DNA from 2 places in the Pseudoalteromonas sp. SR43-3 genome. Region 2 is predicted to be linked to the other one. Evidence: predicted binding sites of a transcription regulator. Region 2 holds the regulator's gene; the other holds the start of a gene.
What was found. Region 2 encodes NrdR, which represses ribonucleotide reductase genes. Its sites were predicted from a motif close to AAACACNANATNTNGTGTTT; they were not measured.
Positions count from the first base shown of each region.

Region 1: nrdA (class 1a ribonucleoside-diphosphate reductase subunit alpha) is a predicted target of NrdR. The motif match lies at 1,985-2,004, and genes of this name have one in related genera.

Region 1 covers NZ_JACJEC010000001.1:104,638-112,536, reverse strand. Annotated here, with positions in the region: gene gyrA (DNA topoisomerase (ATP-hydrolyzing) subunit A) at 1-148, opposite strand, end outside; gene ubiG (bifunctional 2-polyprenyl-6-hydroxyphenol methylase/3-demethylubiquinol 3-O-methyltransferase UbiG) at 325-1,035, shown strand; gene H5088_RS00440 (HAD family hydrolase) at 1,035-1,715, shown strand; gene nrdA (class 1a ribonucleoside-diphosphate reductase subunit alpha) at 2,124-4,406, shown strand; gene nrdB (class Ia ribonucleoside-diphosphate reductase subunit beta) at 4,472-5,602, shown strand; gene yfaE (class I ribonucleotide reductase maintenance protein YfaE) at 5,602-5,874, shown strand; gene H5088_RS00420 (DUF1287 domain-containing protein) at 5,910-6,497, opposite strand; gene H5088_RS00415 (hypothetical protein) at 6,525-6,998, opposite strand; gene H5088_RS00410 (hypothetical protein) at 7,292-7,702, shown strand; gene H5088_RS00405 (hypothetical protein) at 7,756-7,899, shown strand, end outside.
Region 2 covers NZ_JACJEC010000026.1:21,501-29,399, forward strand. Annotated here, with positions in the region: gene thrB (homoserine kinase) at 1-20, shown strand, start outside; gene thrC (threonine synthase) at 32-1,315, shown strand; gene glyA (serine hydroxymethyltransferase) at 1,585-2,841, shown strand; gene nrdR (transcriptional regulator NrdR) at 3,256-3,705, shown strand; gene ribD (bifunctional diaminohydroxyphosphoribosylaminopyrimidine deaminase/5-amino-6-(5-phosphoribosylamino)uracil reductase RibD) at 3,708-4,841, shown strand; gene H5088_RS18740 (riboflavin synthase) at 4,858-5,511, shown strand; gene ribBA (bifunctional 3,4-dihydroxy-2-butanone-4-phosphate synthase/GTP cyclohydrolase II) at 5,541-6,653, shown strand; gene ribE (6,7-dimethyl-8-ribityllumazine synthase) at 6,754-7,218, shown strand; gene nusB (transcription antitermination factor NusB) at 7,234-7,644, shown strand; gene thiL (thiamine-phosphate kinase) at 7,691-7,899, shown strand, end outside.

The DNA.
Region 1 (7,899 bases), on a different contig from region 2:
ACAAAACGCGGCGATGAACAGGTTTTAAGCCGTCACGTACGTCTGGTAATGCACGTCCTACAATTACGCTCATTGCGTAATCTAAGTAGGAGTTTTTTAACTCGTCTTCAATATTGACTGGCAGAATTTCATTGGCGAGATCAGTCATTTGATATCACATTCCTTCAGTATCAGCTCTCAACAACCCGGTATTGGGTATTAAGAGTATTGTTATTATTTCTAACAGCCATGCTATCACAATTAATTTTAATTTACAGGCGCAAAACTTTGCGATTTATCAATTTAGCCCTATATAATGGCCTCAGATTGACGAGGAAGTATTTTATGACCGAACATCAAAATGTAGATCACGCAGAAATAGCAAAATTTGAAGCCATCGCCGAGCGTTGGTGGGACCTAGACGGAGAATTCAAACCTCTTCACGAAATTAACCCGTTACGTTTAGACTTTATAGCAAACAAAACGCAAGGCTTATTCGATAAAGAAACACTCGATGTTGGCTGTGGTGGCGGTATTTTAAGCCAAAGCATGGCGCGCATGGGCGCAAAAGTAACTGGCATCGATATGGGGCAAGAGCCTTTAACTGTTGCTAAGTTGCACAGTTTAGAAACTGGCGTAAATGTAGATTACATAAAAGTGCCAGCAGAAGAGTTTGCATCGCAACACCCAGAGCGCTTTGATGTAATAACCTGTATGGAAATGCTTGAGCACGTTCCCGACCCAGCATCTATCATTCATGCCGTAGCTGCACTTGCCAAACCAGGCGCAGACGTGTTTTTTTCAACCCTGAACAAAACACCTAAAGCATATTTATACGCTATTGTTGGTGCTGAAAAGCTTTTAAAAATGGTGCCTGAAGGTACACACGACCATAAAAAGTTTATAAAACCTGCACAGCTTATTACATGGGCAGAGCAAGCGGGTTTAAAAGTTCGTGCAAGTACAGGCCTTTCTTATAACCCACTATCAAAGCAATATACGCTCAATAGTGACGTTAGCGTAAATTACATACTGTACTTCGAGAAGTTAGCTTAATGGCTAACTCTCAAGCCCCCCTCCCCCTTATTGAGTACGATGCATTTTTATTTGATTTAGACGGCACTCTACTCGACACCGCTGATGATTTAGGTGCGGCTTTAAATGCAGTTCTCATTAATAATAAAATAGAGCCTGTTAGTAGTGATGTATACCGTCCTGCGGCATCTAACGGCGCAGGCGCATTATTAGAGGCTGGTTTTAAAGAGTTATGGGACACACAACCTCAAAGCGAGCTTATTAAGCAATTAGTTGACGAATACGCTGCAAACATAGCAAATCAAACACATTGCTTCAGCGGTGTTGAATCGTTGCTTATTGCCCTTGATCAGAAAAAGATCAAATGGGGGATCATGACTAACAAACCAGGGTTTTTAACTGATCCTTTAGTGGCAGCAATTCCCGCATTGAAAAATGCTAGTGTAGTAATAAGTGGCGACACCTTAGCTGAAGCTAAGCCATCCCCTTTACCGCTGCTACACTGTGCAAAGCTTATGGGAGTGCAACCAAAACGCTGTTTGTACATTGGTGATGCACAGCGAGACATACAAGCAGGCAAAGCCGCAGGTATGCGCACAGCAACGGCACTTTGGGGTTACATACCAAGTATTGATGAAGCCAACAGCTGGAATGCTGATTTTAACTGGCAAAGCCCAATTGATGGTTTTAACCATATATAGTGCCATGTTAATTAATAAACACTATATATTGTGATTGTGTTAGTTTTTACGCAAAGCTTGCTGATAAAAAAAGCAGTCAAAATTTATTTTTAAAATGCGTAAATTTAGCAGATCATTAGTTGATTTTTGCATATTTCAACTTAAATGATTGTTCGAAGGTGAGTGTCTACTAACACAAATACGTTATCCCGAAGTTATCCACAAATAGGGGCAATTATGTCCCTTGCAAAACAACTCAGACCACACTATCTTGTGATCTCTAAATTGAACAACACCAGATATTGTGGCCAAATGTTATTCAATTAAATTCGCAAATATGGCGAAACTTATAATAAATGAGTATATACCTTGCCCCGGCGAGGTATAAAGCATTGGTCAAAATACATAATTCCCAAGGAATACAGGCAAATGAACCAACAGTTATCTGTAAGCAAACGTGACGGGCGTAAAGAGCCTCTTGATCTGGATAAGATCCATCGCGTTATTGAGTGGGCCGCCGAAGGTTTAAATAACGTTTCGGTTTCGCAAGTTGAATTAAAGTCGCACATTCAGTTTTACGACGGTATTCGTACTAAAGACATTCACGAAACCATCATTAAAGCAGCAGCGGATCAGATTTCAAAAGAATCGCCTGATTACCAATACTTAGCTGCACGTTTAGCTGTATTCCATTTACGTAAAAAAGCGTACGGTCAATTTGAGCCACCACGTTTATTTGACCACGTAACAAAAATGGTTGGCGATAAACGCTATGATGCTCATTTACTAGTAGATTACACAGAGCAAGAGTTAGATGAGCTTGATGCATACCTTGATCATTCTCGCGATCTTAACTTTAGCTACGCTGCTGTAAAGCAACTTGAAGGTAAGTATCTCGTTCAAAACCGTGTATCGGGTGAAATATACGAAAGTGCACAGTTTTTATATATTTTAGTTGCAGCAAGCTTATTTTCAGATTACCCACGTGAAACACGTACTGATTACATTAAACGTTTTTACGATGCAGTATCTTTATTTAAAATATCTCTACCAACGCCAATTATGTCGGGTGTACGTACGCCTACTCGCCAGTTTAGCTCATGTGTATTGATTGAATGTGGCGACAGCCTTGATTCAATCAATGCAACGTCGTCAGCTATTGTTAAATACGTTTCACAACGTGCGGGAATTGGTATTAACGCAGGTAGAATACGTGCGCTAGGTAGCCATATTCGTAACGGCGAAGCGTATCACACAGGTTGTATCCCTTTTTATAAGCACTTTCAAACAGCGGTTAAAAGTTGTTCACAAGGTGGTGTACGTGGCGGCGCAGCAACATTATTCTACCCGCTTTGGCATTTAGAAGTAGAGAACCTACTTGTACTTAAAAATAACCGTGGTGTAGACGACAATCGCGTTCGCCACCTAGATTACGGCGTACAGTTTAATAAATTAATGTACTCTCGTTTAATTAAAGACGACTACATTACGTTATTTAGCCCATCAGATGTGCCTGGCCTTTATGATGCATTTTTTGAAGACCAAGCTGAGTTTGACGCACTTTACGTTAAATACGAACAAGACGAGTCTATTCGTAAAAAACGCATTAAAGCCATTGAGCTTTTCTCAATGTTTGCGCAAGAGCGTGCAAGTACTGGTCGTATTTATTTACAAAATGTGGATCACTGTAATACACACAGCCCATTTATTTCTAAAGTTGCGCCAATTCGCCAATCTAACTTATGTTTAGAAATTGCATTGCCAACTAAGCCACTTAATAACGTAAATGACGAAGAAGGCGAAATCGCCCTTTGTACACTTTCTGCGTTTAACCTAGGTGCAATAGAGTCACTTGATGAGCTTGAAGAGCTAGCTGAACTTGCAGTACGCGCACTTGATAACTTACTTGATTTCCAAGACTACCCTGTACCGGCTGCTAAAAATGCAACTATGGGTCGTCGTACACTAGGAATAGGCGTAATTAACTACGCATACTACCTAGCTAAAAACGGTAAGCGTTATTCTGATGGCAGCGCTAATGCATTAACGCATAAAACCTTTGAAGCCATTCAATATTACTTGATGAAAGCATCAAACGAGCTTGCTAAAGAACGTGGCGCATGTCCTAAGTTTAACGAGACAACGTATTCACAAGGTATTATGCCAACAGATACGTACAAACGTGATTTAGATAAAATTTGTGATGAGCCACTTCATCTTGATTGGGATACACTACGTGCAAGTATTAAAGAGCACGGTATGCGTAACTCAACACTAAGTGCATTAATGCCATCAGAAACATCGTCGCAAATCTCTAACGCAACTAACGGTATTGAGCCACCACGTGGACATATTAGCGTTAAAGCAAGTAAAGACGGTATTTTAAAACAAGTTGTTCCTGAGTATGAGCGTTTAAAAGATCAGTACGAGCTACTATGGGACATTCCATCAAACGATGGTTATCTACAACTTGTTGGCATAATGCAAAAATTTGTTGACCAAACAATTTCTGCAAATACAAATTATGATCCAAACAAGTTCGAAGGCGGTAAAGTACCTATGCAAGTCTTATTAAAAGACTTACTAAGCGCGTACAAACTAGGTGTTAAAACCTTGTATTACCACAATACTCGCGACGGCGCCTCAGATTCACAAGAAGATGCTCCAGAAGTGGAAGATGACGATTGTGAAGGCGGCGCGTGTAAAATATAACTGCTGATTTTTATTTTAAGCGGGCATTTAGCCCGCTTTTTCTGATAGTTTTTTGAGTGATAAACATGTCTTATACTACTTTTAGCCGAAACCATAATAACCAAATGCAAGAGCCAATGTTTTTTGGCCAAACTGTAAACGTATCTCGTTACGACCAACAAAAATACCCAATTTTTGAAAAGTTAATTGAAAAGCAACTGTCTTTCTTTTGGCGTCCTGAGGAAGTAGATGTAAGTAAAGACCGTTTAGACTTTCAAGCATTACCAGATCACGAAAAGCATATATTTTTAAGCAACTTAAAATACCAAACACTGCTTGATAGTGTACAAGGTCGTTCGCCAAACGTGGCTCTACTTCCAATTGTATCGCTACCAGAGCTTGAAACATGGATAGAAACGTGGGCGTTCAGTGAAACAATTCACAGCCGCTCATACACGCATATTATCCGTAACGTAACACAAGCACCTGAGCTTATTTTTAATGACATTGTTAGCAACGATAAAATTAGCGAACGTGCTGATGCCGTAACTAAATACTACGATGACTTAATTAACTCTGTATCGCTTTACAACTTATACGGTGAAGGCAAACACGAGATTAACGGTAAAACAGTTATCATTAATTTATTTGAGCTTAAAAAGAAACTTTACCTGGCTATGATGTCAGTAAATATTCTTGAAGCGATTCGCTTTTACGTAAGCTTTGCATGTTCGTTTGCATTTGCTGAGCGCGAGCTAATGGAAGGTAACGCTAAAATCATCAAGCTAATTGCACGCGATGAAGCACTTCACCTTTCTGGTACTCAGCATATTTTAAACATTATGCAAGACGGTAAGGACGATCCAGAAATGGCGATTGTTGCTGCCCAGTGCCGCGACGAAGCAATTAAAATGTTTGTTGATGCTGCAGAGCAAGAAAAAGAGTGGGCCGAATACTTATTTAAAGATGGTTCGATGATTGGCTTAAATAAACATATTTTATGTCAGTACGTTGAATACATTACCAATGCACGTATGACTGCGATTGGTTTGCCAGCACAGTTTGAAAATAACAGTAACCCTATCCCGTGGATAAACTCGTGGTTAGTGTCTGATAACGTGCAAGTAGCACCACAAGAAGCAGAAATAAGCTCATACCTTGTTGGTCAAATAGACTCTCAAGTTGATGCATCAGAATTTGGTGATTTTGATTTATAATGAGTAGCAAGTCTACTGCAAGCATAACGCTTGCAGAAAACAGCCAGTGTATAGAATTTACCGCTGGCTGCCCTTCTCTTTTACACTGCTTAGAATCCATGAAAATAGACGTCGCATTCCAATGCCGTGAAGGCTATTGCGGCGCTTGTAGAGCAACTTTAGTATCAGGCAGTGTTGAGTATAACGAAGAGCCACTTGCGTTTGTACGTGAAGGCGAAATACTGTTGTGCTGCTGTAAACCCAATGGCAATGTAAGTATTGATCTGAAATAAAAATCAATACTTACATCCATCGTTTATTAAACTTATCAATAGTGTGGAACGAACCGGTAATGTCCGGTAATTTTATAATCAAAAAGCATATCGCTTTTTTGCGGACCACGCCCTATATTATGCACAATAAGTGGGTTACCCGTATCTTGAGATAACTCATTAATCACCATACCTATATGAGGTAAATTACCTGGTAACATCCACGTTACTATATCGCCGGTTTTATAATCACTCACTTTGTTAGATTTACTTAATACGTTTGCATGGCGCTCAAAGTAAGCTTGTAAATTTGGAACACGTCGGTGATCTATATTTTTATCAGGCTTAGTTAAGCCCCAAATACGTTTAGATGGATACAGCGCAAAGTTTTTTTGCATGTCTTCATGCACGAGTTTCTGTAAATCAACACCTAACTTTCTGTAACTTCTAATTATTACATCGGTGCACACACCTATATTTTTAGGTACATCCCCACCAGGGTAGCCAATAGAGCGATAAGCGCCGTCGTAAGTCACATCATGAGTTGTACGCTCAAGCAGAGCTGAAACAATATCTTCTTCAAACGATGCTGCATTACTATTAATACACGCTAAAGTAAGTAAACACCCAATAATTCTGTACATATAAACTCCTTTCAACCTAAGGTTGAATTACAGCGTTTGAGATACGTACTTAGGCACATCTATTTTATCGCCTTTACTTACGAATTGCTCATCCAGCGCATATGCCATTTTTTCAAGCGGTGCGTCGTTGTATCCCACACGTTGAATTTCGCTAATGTAACGTAGGATAAACACGTCTGGACCAAGTTTAAGCCACTGCGCTACATGCACAAGCTCATGAAAATGAACCCCCAAATCTTTTGCAACCTCAGGAAGTAGGTAATAGGTATTTTTATACGTTATTCCTGCTACATCCATATCTACAAAATCGCCTAAACCCATTTCTCGCAGACCCGCAAAGTCTGGCTTTGGTATTTGGTCTACAACAACGTAATACGCGTTTTTTAAAAACTCGGCAGGATAAAACCCATAAAATTCATTACTGAATTTATCACAACTCACTTTTTGACTACTGTATTTTAAATTTGTAGCGTCAATCCAATTTTCTATTTGTTCTAGCACAGCTCCTCTCCTAAAGTACAAATGCAACACACCATGTGTAAACCTTAATCTAATATTGTAGTAAATTTTTTAACCAGCACTTTTAGTATTAACACCTCGCAACTAGCGAAGAAAATAGAACACATAGAATATCTAAACACAAAGCTCTAAATCAAAATTATCATATAAGCATAACTGGTCTATAAACAGTAAAAACCTTTTTTATACTTTTTAAAGTGTTATTATTTGTAACTAAAACAGTAACACTTAGAATCATGTATAATTTTACTAATACACTCTTTCGCATGAAAATAATGCGTTTCAGTCCCATTGTCTTACTGAGCATATTAAGTAATACAGTAAATGCTGAAAATATAAAACCGTTCACATCAGATGGCTGTAGTGCTTTTCCGGACGGCACCACAAAAGATAAAAAGTTGTGGCTTGCATGTTGTAAAGCGCACGACTACGCCTACTGGCAAGGTGGCACTTATTGGCAACGTTTAGAAGCAGATAAAGCCTTGCAACAGTGTGTTATTGAAGCCGGCGAAACGAGTATAGCGAACATTATGCTTGCTGGAGTTCGATTTGGTGGCAGCCCTTATATACCATCGACTTTCAGATGGGGCTATGGTTGGCCCTATCCTAGGTTATATCAAGCATTAACAGCTGATGAAATTAAGCAAATTGCTGCTTTAAAAACGGTATTAACTCAAACCAATTAACACATTGTGAAAAACTGGGTTATGCAAATAATATCAAAAGGAATTGAATCACTATGCTTATACTGTTAAGTGTCATTTTAACTTTGTTTCCAACGGTAATATCTTATTTTGTTTCACGTAATTACGCTAAAAAGGCTAAAGCGACTAATAAAGGTGCTTACATCAGAGCTGTGCTTTGGCCTAGTGTTTTCTCGTGG
Region 2 (7,899 bases):
GTCAATTAACAGTTTTATAGGATAGGTAGTCATGCAATTACATAATTTAAAAGATAGCTCACAAAAAGTGTCGTTCGTTGAAGCCGTAAAAACAGGTTTGGGTCGTAATCAAGGTGTGTTTTTCCCTGAATCCCTTGCCCCACTGTCCGATGTTGATGCATTGCTTGATATGGACTTTGTTACACGCAGTGGCAAAATATTATCTCACCTAATTGGTGATGAGCTGCCAAGCGAGACTGTGGCACAAATGGTTAAAAATGCATTTAACTTTCCAGTTAAGCTGGTGGAAGTTGAAGAGAATACGTACTGCTTAGAGTTGTTTCATGGTCCTACGCTTGCGTTTAAAGACTTTGGTGGTCGCTTTATGGCTGAGTGTTTAGCGCAATTTAATAAAGATGAAAAAGTAACTATTTTAACCGCAACATCGGGCGATACTGGTGCAGCCGTTGCACATGCTTTTTATAACAAGCCGAATATCGATGTTGTCATCTTATATCCTAAAGGCAAAATTTCACTTGCTCAGCAAAAGCTATTTACTACGTTAGGTAACAATATTCATTGTTATGCAGTTGATGGCAGTTTTGATGATTGCCAAGAGTTGGTTAAAAATGCCTTTTTAGATGAAGAAGTTAAATCAACACTTGGGCTTAATTCTGCTAATTCAATTAATATTAGCCGTTTAGTTGCTCAGGTTTGTTATTACTTTGAGGCCATTGCACAACTACCAAAAGAAAAACGCGCAACAGCGCATATATCAGTGCCAAGTGGCAACTTTGGTAATGTATGTGCTGCAATGATTGGTGCGGTTATTGGCTTACCTGTAGGTAAATTAAGTGCAACAACCAACCAAAATGATACTGTGCCGCGCTTTATGCTTGATAAAACCTGGACGCCAAACACAACACTTGAGTCGCTTTCAAATGCAATGGATGTAAGTAAGCCAAACAACTGGCCGCGTGTGCAAACAATGTTAGATAATAACTGGTTTAGCTACGATAACTTTTATTCAACTAGCGTAAACGAGGAAGACACGCAATCGGTGATGAAAAAAATTCAACAAACGGGTTATGTTGCAGAGCCTCACACTGCTATTGCGTACCAAGGTCTTGTTGAAAATCGAGCGCCTGGTGCAGCGGGTATCTTTTTAGCAACCGCTCATCCTGCTAAGTTTAAAGAAAGCGTAGAGGGTATTTTAAATATTGAATTAGGTATGCCAAAACCACTTAGCGACGCACTAGCAAAACCATGCCTAGCAAGCGATATAAAGGCCGATTACGACGCATTACGTACAGAAATACTTGCTAAACTTGGCTAAGTTAATTAATTCAAAAAGGCGGTTAAGCCGCCTTTTTTTATAACTTTAGGCTATTAAATCTAGTGAGTTGTATTTACTAATTAAATATAAGAAATAGCATTCATTTAAAATCGTTATGGTTTTATAAGAAAATATCATCTTAAAAAGTCTGTGAAATAGTTTCAATCCCTGTTTAAATATCCTCAACTTAAGAGCGTAGGCAAAGAGTCGTTTAAAGCGTACAATAAAGCCTCTAAAAAACACCATACACGTTGCCCTAGGAGACCCCAATGTTAGAACGTAGCATGAATATTTCGGATTTTGATCCAGAGTTATTTGACGCGATAAACAAAGAAACTGCTCGCCAAGAAGAGCACATTGAACTAATCGCTTCAGAAAACTACTGTAGCCCACGCGTACTAGAAGCGCAGGGTTCACAGCTTACAAATAAATACGCAGAAGGTTACCCTGGCAAACGTTATTATGGCGGTTGTGAGCACGTTGATGTTGTTGAGCAATTAGCAATTGACCGTGCTAACGAGTTATTTGGTTCTGACTACGCAAACGTACAACCACATGCTGGTTCGCAAGCTAATGCTGCTGTTTTTCTAGCGCTATTAGAAGCAGGCGACACTGTACTTGGTATGAGCTTAGCTCATGGTGGTCACTTAACTCACGGATCACACGTAAGCTTCTCTGGTAAGCTTTACAATGCAATTCAATACGGACTAGATGAAACAACGGGCGAAATTGATTACGCACAGGTTGAAGCACTAGCACTTGAGCATAAACCAAAAATGATTATTGGTGGTTTCTCAGCGTACTCAGGTATTGTTGATTGGGCTAAATTCCGTGAAATTGCTGACAAAGTAGGTGCTTACCTGTTTGTTGATATGGCTCACGTTGCAGGTTTAATTGCGGCAGGCGTTTATCCAAGCCCAGTTCCTCATGCACATGTTGTAACTACAACTACGCATAAAACACTTGCTGGTCCTCGTGGTGGTTTAATTATCTCTGCATGTGGCGATGAAGCAATCTATAAAAAGCTTAACAGCGCAGTTTTCCCTGGTGGCCAAGGTGGTCCTTTATGTCATGTTATTGCAGCAAAAGCAGTGGCATTTAAAGAAGCGCTTCAACCAGAATTTAAAGTATACCAAACACAAGTTGTTAAAAACGCAAAAGCAATGGTTGCTGTAATGCAAGAGCGCGGCTACAAAATCGTATCTGACAAAACTGAAAACCACTTATTCCTACTCGATTTAATCGATAAAGATATTACTGGTAAAGATGCAGACGCAGCCCTTGGTAACGCTAACATCACAGTTAATAAAAACTCAGTGCCAAACGATCCACGTTCTCCGTTTGTAACATCTGGTTTGCGTATTGGTTCTCCTGCAATCACTCGTCGTGGTTTCAAAGAAGAAGAATCAAAAGAGCTTGCTGGCTGGATTTGTGACGTACTAGATAACATCACTGATGAATCTGTACAGGCGCAAGTTAAAGAAAAAGTAAAAGCAATTTGTGCAAAATTACCTGTTTACGCTTAATTGCATAAGCAGCAGTAATTTAGATCACATAGGCTAGGGGCCTGTTTATCTTTCGAGGTTTAATTTGCAGTAGCATGTTTGGTTTTTAGGCAAGGCAGAGTCTATGTAGTGTGGTTACTCCACACAAATAGGCGATAACGCAGCATAAATGCCAAACATGCACTGCCCTCGGGTTCGTCCTAGGGGCGATTTACTCTTTGTTGCCTACATGGATGTAGGTAAGGGGCGTGAGCAGGACGCGGAAGCTTTGCTCGGTTTTTACTTAGCCCACTAGGTTACAAACCTCGCGCCGCGATTAAATCACCCATAGATAGAACAAATTTAATCCTGAAAGGTCAACAGGCCCTATTTTTTGCTAAGATAAAAGACCGCTATTTAGCGGTCTTTTTTGTTTTAAAACGGAAGTACCAAGCTATGCATTGCCCATTTTGTACCGCAAAAGATACTAAAGTTATTGATTCTCGCCTAGTCGGCGGAGGCCACCAAGTTCGAAGGCGCCGTGAGTGCAACGACTGCCATGAGCGCTTTACTACATTTGAAGGCGCTGAACTGGTTATGCCTCGTGTTATTAAACAAGACGGCAGCCGCGAACCATTTAACGAAGATAAATTATTAAATGGCTTAAATCGCGCACTCGAAAAACGCCCAGTGAGCACAGAGCAAGTAGACGAAGTAGTGAATATAATAAAATCGCAGTTGCGTGCTACAGGCGAGCGAGAAATTTCAAGCCATTTGGTTGGTGAATGCATTATGGAAGCCCTCAAAAAGCTCGATAAAGTAGCGTATGTAAGATTTGCCTCTGTTTATCGCTCGTTTGAAGATATACGCGAATTTGGCGAAGAAATTGCCCGCTTAGGGGAGTAACAATGCAAAGCCAAGTTCCTTTTACTGAACATGATGAAATGTATATGGCACGCGCCATAGAACTTGCCAAAAAAGGCCGGTTTACTACCACACCTAACCCTAATGTTGGCTGTGTTTTAGTTAAAAATAATCAAATAATTGGTGAGGGTTTTCATCAATTAGCAGGTCAAGGCCATGCAGAAGTAAATGCACTGGCTGTCGCTGGAAAAAATGCACAAGGTGCAACGGCTTATGTAACGCTTGAACCGTGTAGTCATTATGGCCGTACGCCACCGTGCGCCGAAGGCTTAAAAGCTGCCGGTGTGGTAAAAGTAATTGCTGCTATGGTTGATACAAATCCACAAGTTGCTGGCAAAGGCCTTAAAATACTGAGCGACGCGGGTATTGACGTTGCTTACGGGTTACTCGAATCACAAGCTCGCGCACTTAACGTTGGCTTTTTTAAGCGTATGGAACAAGGCTTACCTTATGTGATTTGCAAAATGGCAGCGAGTATTGATGGTAAAACGGCGCTTAAAAATGGGCAAAGTAAGTGGATCACAAGTCCTGCTGCTCGACAAGACGTACAATTATACCGAGCGAAAAGCTGCGCTATTTTAACCGGTGCCGATACAGTGCTAGTAGACGATGCTAAACTTAATGTGCGACTAAGTGAGCTGCCTTGCACACTGCCTACTGATTTGCCGCTTCGCCAGCCCGTGCGTGTTATAATTGACTCTCAAAACCGTTTAACACCTGACCTTGCTTTATTTGAAATCCAAAGTGATGTAATAATATTTACGACTAAGGTTGATAAATCATTGCAATGGCCGCATTTTGTAAAGCATATTGAAGTTAGTGAAAGTAACGGTAAAGTTGATTTACAAGCCGTTTTAGAAAAACTTGGGCAACTGCAGTTTAATAATGTTTGGCTTGAAGCTGGCGCAACACTTGCTGGTAAAATGACAGAGCTTAATTTAGTTGACGAGTTTGTTTTTTATTTAGCGCCTAAACTAATGGGCCATGATGCAAAAAGTTTAGTTAATTTTCCTGAATTGACGAGTATGCAGAACACCGTTGATTTAACATTTAATGAATGTGCGCGTATTGGTGACGATTTACGTATCACCGCGTCAAAACTCATTAAAATCACTTAATAAAAAGAGTAGTGCTATGTTTACTGGGATAATAGAAGCCACAGGCAAAATTGCTTTATTACAAAAAAAACAAGGCGACTTAGCCATTCGTATCCAAAGTGCTGATCTTGATATGACAGACGTAAAGTTAGGTGACAGCATTGCAACTAATGGTGTTTGCTTAACTGTAGTTGATAAACATATTGATGGTTTTAGTGCGGATTTATCTAATGAGACGATTAGTTTGACCGGTTTTGCTCACTATGCTTTAGGACAAACGGTGAATCTTGAAAAAGCCATGCAACCTGTTTCTCGTTTAGGCGGTCATTTAGTGTCTGGCCATGTTGATGGTATCGCAACAATTACAAGTATTACAGCAAACGCCAGAGCAACAGAATATTGGCTTACAACTGACGAAAATTTAATGAAATACATTCCTTACAAAGGTTCGGTATGTATTGATGGTATAAGCCTGACAGTAAACGCTGTAGAGGGTAATAAATTCAAATTAACAATTGTCCCACACACGAGTGAGCAAACCACAATTGCTCATTTTAAAGTAGGTACCCAAGTTAATTTAGAAGTCGATCAAATTGCACGTTATTTAGAGCGCCTTATAAAGGGTGCAGAGCAACCAACGGGCTCTGATATTTCGATGAGCTTACTCGCTAAAGCGGGTTTTATTAAATAACGAAACTGACAACTTACACGAGCAAATTTATGAATTTACACAGTGCGCAAGAAATCATCGACGATATTAAAGCCGGTAAAATGGTTATTTTAATGGATGATGAAGATAGAGAAAATGAAGGCGATTTAATAATAGCTGCTGAGCATATTAGCGCAGAAGCGATTAATTTCATGGCTACCCATGGCCGTGGTTTAATTTGTTTAACCATGACGCAAGAGCGTTGCGAGCAACTTGATTTACCGTTAATGGTTAAAAACAATGGTGCAGCATTTTCGACTAACTTTACAATGTCGATAGAAGCATCAAAAGGTGTTACAACCGGTATTTCAGCAGCAGATAGAGCGCGTACAGTGCAAGCGGCTATAGCTAAAGGCGCAGTCCCAAGTGATATTGTTCAGCCTGGACATATTTTTCCTATTATGGCGCAACCTGGTGGCGTATTAACTCGCGCAGGACACACTGAAGCTGGCTGTGATTTAGCGCGTTTAGCTGGACTTGAAGCATCATCTGTTATTGTTGAAATACTTAATGCTGACGGCACTATGGCACGTCGCCCTGATTTAGAAGTTTTTGCGAAAGAGCACGATATTAAAATTGGCACCATTGCTGATTTAATCGAATACCGCAACTTAAACGAAACAACAATTGAGCAAGTAGCAAAATGTAAGTTACCAACTGTTCATGGTGAATTTGATTTAGTTACTTACAAAGACACAATTGACGGCCAATTACATTACGTATTGCTCAAAGGCGATATAAAAGATCAAGAGCCGACAAATGTACGTGTACATTTGCAAAGTACCTTTAACGATATTCTACTTTCAGACAGAAGTGCTGACCGTAGCTGGGGCCTTTCTGAAGCAATGGCTTATATCGCTAAAAATGAAGGTGCTTTAGTTATTTTAGGTAAGCAAGAAAGCACTGAAGAGTTAGAGGCAACTGTGAAAGCATTTGCAGCAGCTGATGCTGGCGAAAGCGTTACGCCACGTAAATTCAAAGGTACATCTCGTACTGTTGGCGTAGGTTCGCAAATACTTGCCGATCTTGGAATTAAACAAATGCGATTAATGAGTCGCCCTAAAAAGTACCATGCACTTTCGGGCTTTCATTTAGAAGTTGTTGATTACGTTGAGCCACAATAAGCATCACGCTTAAACTAGGCTATTATTTTATTTTTATGGTATGATGCGCAGCAATTTTTGCGCAATCGCAACCGCTTGAACTTATTTTTAGGGTTATCAAATGAAAATTATTGAAGGTAATAAGTACGCTCCAGGCAAAAAATTTGCCATTGTCATTTCTCGTTTTAATGACTTTATTGGTAGCAGCCTCCTTGCAGGTGCTGTTGATGAGCTAAAACGCACAGGTGGCGTATCAGATGACGACATTACCGTTATTTATGTGCCAGGCGCGGTAGAATTACCTTTAGCGGCTAAACGCGTTGCGGCAAAAAAAGAGTATGATGCAATCATCGCATTAGGCGTAGTGATCAGAGGTGGTACACCACACTTTGACCTAGTTGCTGGCGAATCAAACAAAGGTCTTGCGCAAGTATCACTTGAGTATGATATCCCGGTTGCATTTGGCGTATTAACCACAGAAAGCATTGAACAAGCAATTGAGCGTGCTGGCACCAAAATGGGCAATAAAGGCGGCGAAGCTGCTTTAGGCGCGCTTGAAATGGTTAATGTGTTAGATAAAATTTAAGTTTAAGGAATTTTTGTGAAACCAGCAGCAAGACGTAAAGCACGTATCTTAGCACTCCAAGCCGTTTATTCTTGGCAAATAAGTGGCAATTTAATTGCCGATATCGAACAACAAATGTTGATCGAAACAGACGTTACTAAAATTGATGTTGAATACTTTAAAGATCTAGCGACGGGTGTTGCTGTAAATTACAAGCAACTAGACGAAGCTGTATCACCACATTTAACACGTCCGTTTGATGACTTAGATATGGTTGAGCGTGCAATTTTACGTTTAAGCAGCTATGAGCTTAAGTTCCGTGAAGACGTACCTTATAAAGTTGCTATTAACGAAGGTATTGAGCTGGCCAAAATTTTTGGCGCTGAAGACAGCCATAAATTTGTAAACGGTGTACTTGATAAAGCTGTTAAGCATTTACGCAAGTAAGTAAACCGTTAAAGAGGGGAGCCGGCATAGGCCGGCTTTTTTGTGTATGAAGGAATTTGAATTAATTAACCGCTACTTTAAAGGTCGCGGTATCACCCGTCGTGATGTAAACCTAGGTATAGGGGATGATTGCGCTTTAGTAACCGTTCCACAAAACTGCCAACTTGCCGTTACAACAGACACTCTTGTTGCTGGCGTACACTTTTTTGATGATATTTCCCCTCGTGCATTAGGTCACAGAGCGCTTGCTGTTAA